Regions from separate parts of the Paraburkholderia sp. CI3 genome, predicted to be linked through region 2. Evidence: riboswitches for the same ligand, from Rfam matches in the RefSeq annotation. Region 2 holds a riboswitch; the other holds the start of a gene.

Region 1 (4,208 bases), 1.0 Mb from region 2:
GTGCCGATCGGCATGTAGCTGACCTGCGGGATGAACATCATGCGCGCGTTGACCGGTGCGTCGATCGAGCCGTCGCCGAACGGCCACAGGCCCGCGAGCGCGCGCATCAGCGTGCTCTTGCCGGCGCCCGACGGACCGCGCACGAGCCAGCGCGAGCCCGGCCGGATCGCGATATCGCGGATGCGCGACAGTGGGTTGCCATTGGGCAGCGCGAGCTGGAGGCTGTCGGTGGTAAGCGTGTTGCTGTCGACGAAATGCAGATTGATGCCGCCATGTTCCGTGGCCGGCGACACCGATTCCTTCAGACGCGGCGAATGCACGACGCGCTTGAATTCGCGCAACCGGTTCACGGTCGCGCGCCATTCGACGAGGCTCGTATAACTGTTGATGAACCACGAGAACGAATCGCTGACCGTGCCGAACGCGCTCGAAATCTGCATCAGCACGCCGAACGTGAACGCGCCCGCGAAGTAGCGCGGCGAGGCGACGACGATCGGGAAAATGATCGCGATCTGGCCGTAGAAGCTCAGCACGAAGGTCAGGCGCTTCGTGTACTTCATCACCTGCCACCAGTTGTCGCGGATGCGGCCGAACAGCGTGCGCGCGTTCGTCTTCTCGGTTTCCATGCCGTTGTAGAACGCGATCTGCTCGGCATTCTCACGCAGCCGGATCAAGCCGAAACGGAAATCGGCCTCGACTTTCTGCGCCTGATAGTTGATCGACACGAGCGGATGGCCGACCTTCTGCGTGACGAGCGAGCCGACCACCGCATACAGCGCGGCGGCCCATACCATGTAGCCGGGGATCTGCAGCGGCATGCCGCCGAGCGAGATGCTCAACGCGCCCGCGAGCGACCACAGGATCGTGATGAACGACACGAGCGTGACGACGGTCGACAGCAGATCGAGCGTTAGCGACAGCGTGGTGGTCGCGAACGACTGCAGGTCGTCGCTGATCCGCTGGTCGGGGTTGTCGGCGAGGCGGTCGCGCTCGATGCGGTAGAACGCGCTGTCGTCGAGCCACTCGTTCAGGTAGCGGGTGGTCAGCCACTGACGCCAGCGGAAGCCGAGCATCTGGCGCAGATAGCGTCCATACACGGCGAGGATGATGAAACCGAACGCGAGTCCGGTAAAGATCATCAGCAGGTGCGGGAAGTCGTGGACGTTCTTCGCCTGCAGCGCGTTGTAGAAGTCCCTGCTCCAGCTATTCAGGCGCACGTTGATCCAGACGACGAGCAGGTTCATCACGATGATCGTGACGAGCAGCCCCCACGCGATGCCTCGTTCCTCGGAAACCCAGTAGGGCTTGATCAGGGTCCACGCGGAGACCTTTTCGTCGGGCGGCAGCGCGGGGCTGGCGGAAGTATGTGGTGTCATGAGCGTCCTGATGAAGTGCTGACCCGAAGTGCCATTCCGGCGTACGGGTCCAATCTGGTTGACCCATGTCGGGCGATCCCGCGAACTGCAGGCCCCTTCGCGAGGGCGTGGCTGCCGCGGGTCTGCGATACCTGGCCGGGCATCGCGCCATCACGCTCGATGAACGCGAGTCCGGACTGGCGCCCGATTCTGGCGTGACGCCCTTAAGCGAAAATTAATTTTCGGGGCCGGCATCCGCTGGGGTGCCGCCGCCACGCATGCGGCCACGAGCGCCGCGCGCGCCGCGTTTTTGCGGCACCGGTCACGGCATTGTGCCAGAGCGCCGGGCCGCTTCGCACCGGCATCTCGATAGACGGTGCCAGATCAAAATTGGGGTGGCGACCGCGGAGCGTTGGTTTGCGGGCGCCGCGCCTTTTATGGTCTAATGACCTTCGACGAAACAGGGGTGCTTCGCCCACAGGCGGCATGACTTTCATGCCGGGGCGGCGAGGCTGAGAGAGACCCTTTGCACCCGATCCGGGTAATACCGGCGCGGGAAGTTTCCGGAAGCAACCGTCTTCCATTCCCCGCCGGGCGGCGAGCGCAGCTCACATGTGCACGTCGTGACCGGCCGGCTTCACCCGCCGGTTTCGTCCTGGGTACGTGCGTTTTTGGCCGTACGGAAAGGACTCGATGACCGCCTATTCTTCAGACATGCATTTTTCCCTTCGTCACGCCGCCTCGGGCGAGCCGTGCCGTTTTGGTTTTGCCCACCGCAGTCGAACGGATCGCGCGCGATGAACCGTCCCGCCCGACCCGATTTCGCCGTGCTCGGCGGCGGCCTGTGCGGCCGCCTGGTCGCGTGGCGCCTCGCTGGCGACGGGCATCGCGTGGCGCTCTACGAGCGCGGCGATGCCACCGGTTCGCAGGCTGCCGCGTGGGTCGCCGCCGCGATGCTCGCGCCGCTGGCAGAGGCCGCGAGCGCCGAGCTGCTGATCACGCGGCTTGGCGCGAGTTCGCTCGAAAGCTGGCCGCGCGTGCTTGCCGAACTGCCGGAGCCGGTGTTTTTCCAGCGCAACGGCACGCTCGTCGTCTGGCATCACGCGGATCGCACCGAGGCGCCGCTATTCGAGCGGCGCGTGCGTGCGAACGCGCCGGCCGAGTTGCTCGACGGCGGCTTCGTCGCGTTGGCGGGCGCGCAGCTCGGCGCCGCCGAACCCGCGTTGGCCGGCCGCTTCAGCCAAGGCTGGCTGCTGCCGCGAGAAGGCCAGCTCGACAACCGCCAGGTGCTGTCCGCGCTTGCGGCCGGGCTTGCCGAGCGCGGCGTCGACACGCACTGGAACACGCCGATCGACGACGCGGCGCTGCCCGAGGCCGGCATCACCATCGATTGCCGCGGGCTCGGCGCGAAGCCGGTGCTGCCGACGCTGCGCGGCATCCGCGGCGAAGTTGCGCGCGTGCATGCGCCTCACCTGCAGCTGACGCGCCCGGTGCGGCTACTGCATCCGCGTTACCCGCTGTATATCGCGCCGAAGCAGAACGGCCTCTACGTGATCGGCGCGACCGAGGTGGAGGGCGAGGACATGTCGCCCGTCAGCGTGCGTTCGGCGCTCGAGTTGCTGAGCGCGGCGTTTTCGGTGCACCCGGGCTTCGGCGAGGCGCGCATTCTCGAGCTGAATTCGCAGTGCCGGCCGACCTTGCCCGATCATCGTCCCGCGCTGCTGTGGGACGGCGCGCGCACGCTGCGCGTGAACGGCCTGTACCGGCACGGCTACATGATCGCGCCCGAAGTCGCCGACGAAGCCGTGCGCTTCGCGAGCGCGCTGCTCGACGGCCGCGTCGGTGATGCCGACGCATTCGCCGGCTGGCGGCGCGACTCACGCTGGAGCGAGCTGTTCCAGCAGCATTTCGCGCGCGAGCCGACCCGAGCGTAGCGGCCAACGTGCCGCGCGCGATGCCGCTTGCGCCATCGATTGAACCGTATTCGAACACCATGGACATTCATATCAATCAGAAGCCGTTGTCGCTGCCCGAGGGCGCGACTGTCGCTGATGCGCTCGCCGCCTTTGGCGCGCGTCCGCCGTTCGCGGTCGCGCTCAACGGCGATTTCGTCGCGCGTGCGCAGCATGCGGCGCGCGCGTTGCAAACGGGCGACCGGCTCGACGTCGTGCAGCCGGTCGCGGGCGGCTGAGCGCGACCGCGCCAGCCTCTCGCTTACCGAACGCAACAACCGTCGCCGAAAACCCATTGCCGCAAGGCGGTCGGTTCTAGCCGCGAGGGCAAACCAGGATGATGCAAATGACTTCTCACGAGACCGCCGACGCGCTGACGCTATACGGTCAAACTTTTGCAAGCCGCGTGCTGCTCGGCACATCGCGCTATCCGTCGCTGCAATCGCTGTCCGATTCGATCGACGCCGCGCGCCCCGGCATGGTGACGGTCGCGCTGCGCCGTCAGATGAACGAGGGCCACGCCGAAGCCGGCTTCTTCGATCTGCTCAAGCGCCATGGCGTGCCGCTCTTGCCGAACACGGCGGGTTGCCTGAGCGTTGGTGAAGCGGTGACGACCGCGCACATGGCGCGCGAAATCTTCGAGACCGAGTGGATCAAGCTCGAACTGATCGGCGACGACTACACACTGCAGCCCGACCCGGTCGGCCTGATCGAAGCCGCCGCGCGGCTCGTCAAGGATGGCTTCAAGGTGCTGCCGTACTGCACCGAAGATCTGGTGATCGGCCGCCGTCTGCTCGACGCCGGCTGCGAGGCGCTGATGCCGTGGGGCGCGCCGATCGGCACCGGCAAGGGCGTGATCAATCCATACGGGCTGCGCGTGTTGCGCGAGCGGCTGCCGGAC
Region 2 (4,208 bases):
GCACGCGGGAAGGTCGGTCGCTTGCAGCACGTCGCCGCTCGCGTCGCTTTCGACGAACGCGACCACGCCGAAGCGGCCGGCGGCGTTGGCGCCCGGATCGGCTTGCGCATCGACGCTCGCAGCGTGTACATCGATGTCCTGATGAATCCGCGCTTGACCGGAGACGAGTGGCACGGGCCCGAACCAGGCGCGCACGACGCGCTCGTGATGCAGCGTCGCGCCGCGGTTTTCGCCCGCGCCGACTTGCGTCGTCAGCGCGTTCTCGTAGATCGCGAGATAGGCGCTCAACGCACCCGTGGCGGCGGCTGCCGTCGTGCTGAACTGCGCATCGACATCGAACGCGCCGGGCGCACGCGGGCTCAGCGCAAGTGCGACGCTCGCCTGGGCGGGTTCGGCGACGAGCTCGTCGATGCGGCGCTCGAAACTGTCGCGTTGCGACCAGTCGCGCAGCTCGCGGCCCGCGACGAACACTTCCGGCGTATAGAGCGTGTGCGCGCCCGCGAGACGCGTCAGCGTTTGCTGACGTTCAGTGAAGCGATGCTGGGAAAAGCGGTCGGTCCAGCCGAGGCTGTTCCAGTAGTCGACGTGCAGCGCGAGCGGCACGATGCCGTGCGCCGCGCCGTCGCTTTTCCATTGACTGAGCCAGCGGTCGGCGGGCGGGCAGCTATCGCAGCCCTCGCTGCTGTAGAGCTCGACGAGCGCGACGCGGTGCGCGGGGCTGTGCGTGGTGCATAGGGGCCCGGCCGCGTCGGCCGCACTGATGCCAGAACCGCTCAGCAGAAAAAGCGCGAGGCCGACGGCGGGCGTCGAAAAAGTCGTAAAGCGCTGAAGTATCGAGCGATTGTGCGCGGTCGACATGACGTGCTCCGATCGTAATCTGCACGTTTGTCGAGCCGCGCGGCCGGTTATGACAAGCCTCTTTTAATTTTTTTTCCGGCGCGGGATGAGCCAGCCAAAGCTCGCCCGCGACTCAGTCGTAACTGACCACCACCGTCACGCGCGTGTCCGTATCGGTGCGCTTCGCGTTCAGCGACAGCACGCCGCCCGCGCGATCGACCGCGTAGTGGCCGTCGCGGGCCGTCGCGACGCGCCCGGTGCCATCGACGAAACGCGCCGCCACCAGATCGCGCGACTGCGTGCCGCCGTTCACTTCGAGCGCGACATCGGCCCCGCTGACGACGCCCGGCGGCGCGCTGAACGTCACCGTGCGCGAGAAGCGCTGACCCGCCACGCTCGCGCTACCGACGGCGACGCCAGGGGGCGCCGTATCCACGCTGATCTGTATCGGCGGTGCAACGATCATCCCCACGAACCGGATCACGCCGCCCGTCACCGTCGATGCCGCCGGCGCCGCCAGCGGCGCGGCGAGCAATGCCACCACCGCGACTGTGCGACCGAACGTTCGCCACCGCCTGCTTTCCGCTTTCATGTGCACCTCTTTGTCAATCGGCGCGAGTCGCCTCGCGCCATTCACGCGCCATCCCGCGAATCGCTTCGCTGGAGTGCGGCCTTCGCTGCACTTTGTTTAACGGCAATCCTTTGACTGGCTTGAACGCAATGCGGACCACACCGCTTTCTTCTCGCACCGCACAAAAACGGTCAATCGACGGGCGCGACGTCGCAAACGGGGCTGCGTGAGACAGCGTGCTAACATCAAACTTTCGTCTCGCTGCTGCCGCGCGGCCTCACGCTTTGTCGCCCGGCACCTCTCGATCGCTGTTCCCCAACACCTGGTCGTTTTGCCCGTGACTTCTCTGCGTCGTCCGACTTTCCGTGCTCTCGCCCGCTCGCGCCCATGCCGCGCAGGCGAGTGCGCGCGCGCGCGCGTCGCGTCGCACGGCCCCGGCGAGACGTCCCGAACGGTCCCGCTTCACGCCGCCCGGCGCCCTCGCTGACGCAGCCCGCCAATTCCCAGGGCCGCGTCGCCGGGCACCGGGCTCTCCCATTCGTCCACTCATCCGCCGACCACCCCATGGGTCGTTGCATGCGGCCATCCATGACCGCCTTATCCGGAGTCCTGATGATGAAGAAGATCAAAACCTGCTACCTGACCGAACTCGACGTGACCCGCCTCGAGAAATACGCGGCCACCGACGCCAAGTTGCAGCACATGCTCGACGATGTGCTCGAACGCGCGGTGATCGTCGACTCGCACGAGATCCCCGCCGACGTCGTCACGATGAACTCGCAAGCGACGCTGAGCGACACAGCGAGCGGCGAACAGATGACGTGGACCGTCGTCTATCCGCCCAACGCCGATTTCGCGCAAGGGCGCCTGAACGTGTTCTCGCCGGCTGGCCTCGCGCTGCTCGGCGCGCGCCGCGGCGAGAGCATCCGCTTCACGCCACCCAGCGGCGATCAGAAAGTGCTCAAGCTCGACAAAATCCTGTATCAGCCTGAAGCCGCCGACGATTTTTCACTGTAAGGCGGCCGTTCCCTCGCTGTAAGTTGCCCTGTCTGATGCGGTCTCGATTCAAGCATAGGAGATGTCTGGGGTTTCATCCGGACCAGTTTTTTTGAATCATTCAGACAGGTTGCCAAACCGCGGGCGGGCGGTGTATCGTGTGCGCTGCTAACGCGGGGGTCCTGCGTAGCGCGGAGCTGGAGGTCCGTGTTGCGTGGGTGAGAAATACCCTTTGAACCTGATCTGGATAATGCCAGCGCAGGGAAGCGTACGGATTTCGCTCCAGCCTCAAGGGCCTCACCTCTGCGCGATTTCCGACTACTTCCATCTCGGTCTCCTGCTTAGCCGCCCCACTTTGTACGGAGACTTATATGAACGCCAACCCGAAGTTTATTTCCGCCGAAGCCCACGTGGACGAGGCCGCCGTCGCGCCGTTGCCGAATTCGCGCAAGGTCTACGTGACCGGCTCGCGCCCCGACATCCGCGTGCCGATGCGCGAAATCTCGCAGGCCGACACGCCCGACAGCTTCGGCGGCGAAAAGAATCCGCCGATCTACGTGTACGACACGTCGGGCGCCTACTCCGACCCGGACGCCAGGATCGACATCCGCGCGGGTCTGCCCGCGCTGCGCGAGGCGTGGATCGAGGAGCGCGGCGACACCGAGCCGCTGACCGGTCTGTCGAGCAGCTTCAGCCGCGAGCGCGCCGCCGATCCGGCCACCGCGCAGCTGCGTTTTCCGGGACTGCATCGCACGCCGCGCCGTGCAATTGCCGGCAGGAACGTGACGCAGATGCACTACGCGAAGCAAGGCCTCATCACGCCGGAAATGGAATACATCGCGATTCGCGAAAACCAGCGCCGTGCCGAGTACCTCGAGACCCTGAAGACGAGCGGCCCGAACGGCGCGAAGCTTGCCGCGATGATGGGCCGTCAGCACCCCGGCCAGGCATTCGGCGCGAGCGCGTTCGGTCCGAACGGCCTCACCGAAATCACCGCGGAATTCGTGCGCGAGGAAATCGCGCGCGGCCGCGCGATCATCCCGAACAACATCAATCACCCGGAAAGCGAGCCGATGATCATCGGCCGCAACTTCCTCGTGAAGGTCAATGCGAACATCGGCAACTCGGCGGTGACATCGTCGATCGGCGAGGAAGTCGACAAGATGACGTGGGCGATCCGCTGGGGCGGCGACACGGTGATGGATCTGTCGACCGGCAAGCACATTCATGAAACGCGCGAATGGATCATCCGCAACAGCCCGGTGCCGATCGGCACGGTGCCGATCTATCAGGCGCTCGAAAAGGTCAACGGCAAGGCTGAAGACCTCAGCTGGGAAATCTTCCGCGACACGCTGATCGAGCAGGCCGAGCAAGGTGTCGACTACTTCACGATCCACGCGGGCGTGCGTCTGCAATATGTGCCGCTCACGGCGAACCGGATGACCGGCATCGTGTCGCGCGGCGGCTCGATCATGGCGAAGTGGTGTCTCGCGCATCACAAGGAAAGCTTCCTGTACGAGCATTTCGAAGATATCTGCGAAATCATGAAGGCCTACGACGTGGCCTTCTCGCTCGGCGACGGCCTGCGTCCCGGCTCGATCTACGACGCGAACGACGAAGCGCAACTGGGCGAGCTGAAGACGCTCGGCGAACTCACGCAGATCGCGTGGAAGCACGACGTGCAAGTGATGATCGAAGGTCCGGGCCATGTGCCGATGCAGCTGATCAAGGAGAACATGGACTTGCAGCTCGACTGGTGCGACGAAGCGCCGTTCTACACGCTCGGGCCGCTGACCACCGACAT

What was found. A riboswitch is a leader RNA that binds a small molecule or an ion and turns the genes downstream of it on or off. The one in region 2 is predicted to bind thiamine pyrophosphate.
Region 1: it holds a riboswitch for thiamine pyrophosphate, as region 2 does, so the genes downstream of both, OKW29_RS33795 (FAD-dependent oxidoreductase) here and thiC (phosphomethylpyrimidine synthase ThiC) in region 2, are expected to answer to the same signal.

What each region holds. Positions count from the first base shown of each region.
Region 1 is NZ_JBNDMI010000004.1:2,669,745-2,673,952, reverse strand. Features, by position in the region: gene OKW29_RS33800 (ABC transporter ATP-binding protein/permease) at 1-1,376, opposite strand, end outside; TPP riboswitch at 1,808-1,931, shown strand; gene OKW29_RS33795 (FAD-dependent oxidoreductase) at 2,153-3,289, shown strand; gene thiS (sulfur carrier protein ThiS) at 3,349-3,546, shown strand; gene OKW29_RS33785 (thiazole synthase) at 3,654-4,208, shown strand, end outside.
Region 2 is NZ_JBNDMI010000004.1:1,631,375-1,635,582, forward strand. Features, by position in the region: gene OKW29_RS28845 (DUF1223 domain-containing protein) at 1-858, opposite strand, end outside; gene OKW29_RS28850 (hypothetical protein) at 971-1,429, opposite strand; gene OKW29_RS28855 (GreA/GreB family elongation factor) at 2,024-2,425, shown strand; TPP riboswitch at 2,570-2,687, shown strand; gene thiC (phosphomethylpyrimidine synthase ThiC) at 2,776-4,208, shown strand, end outside.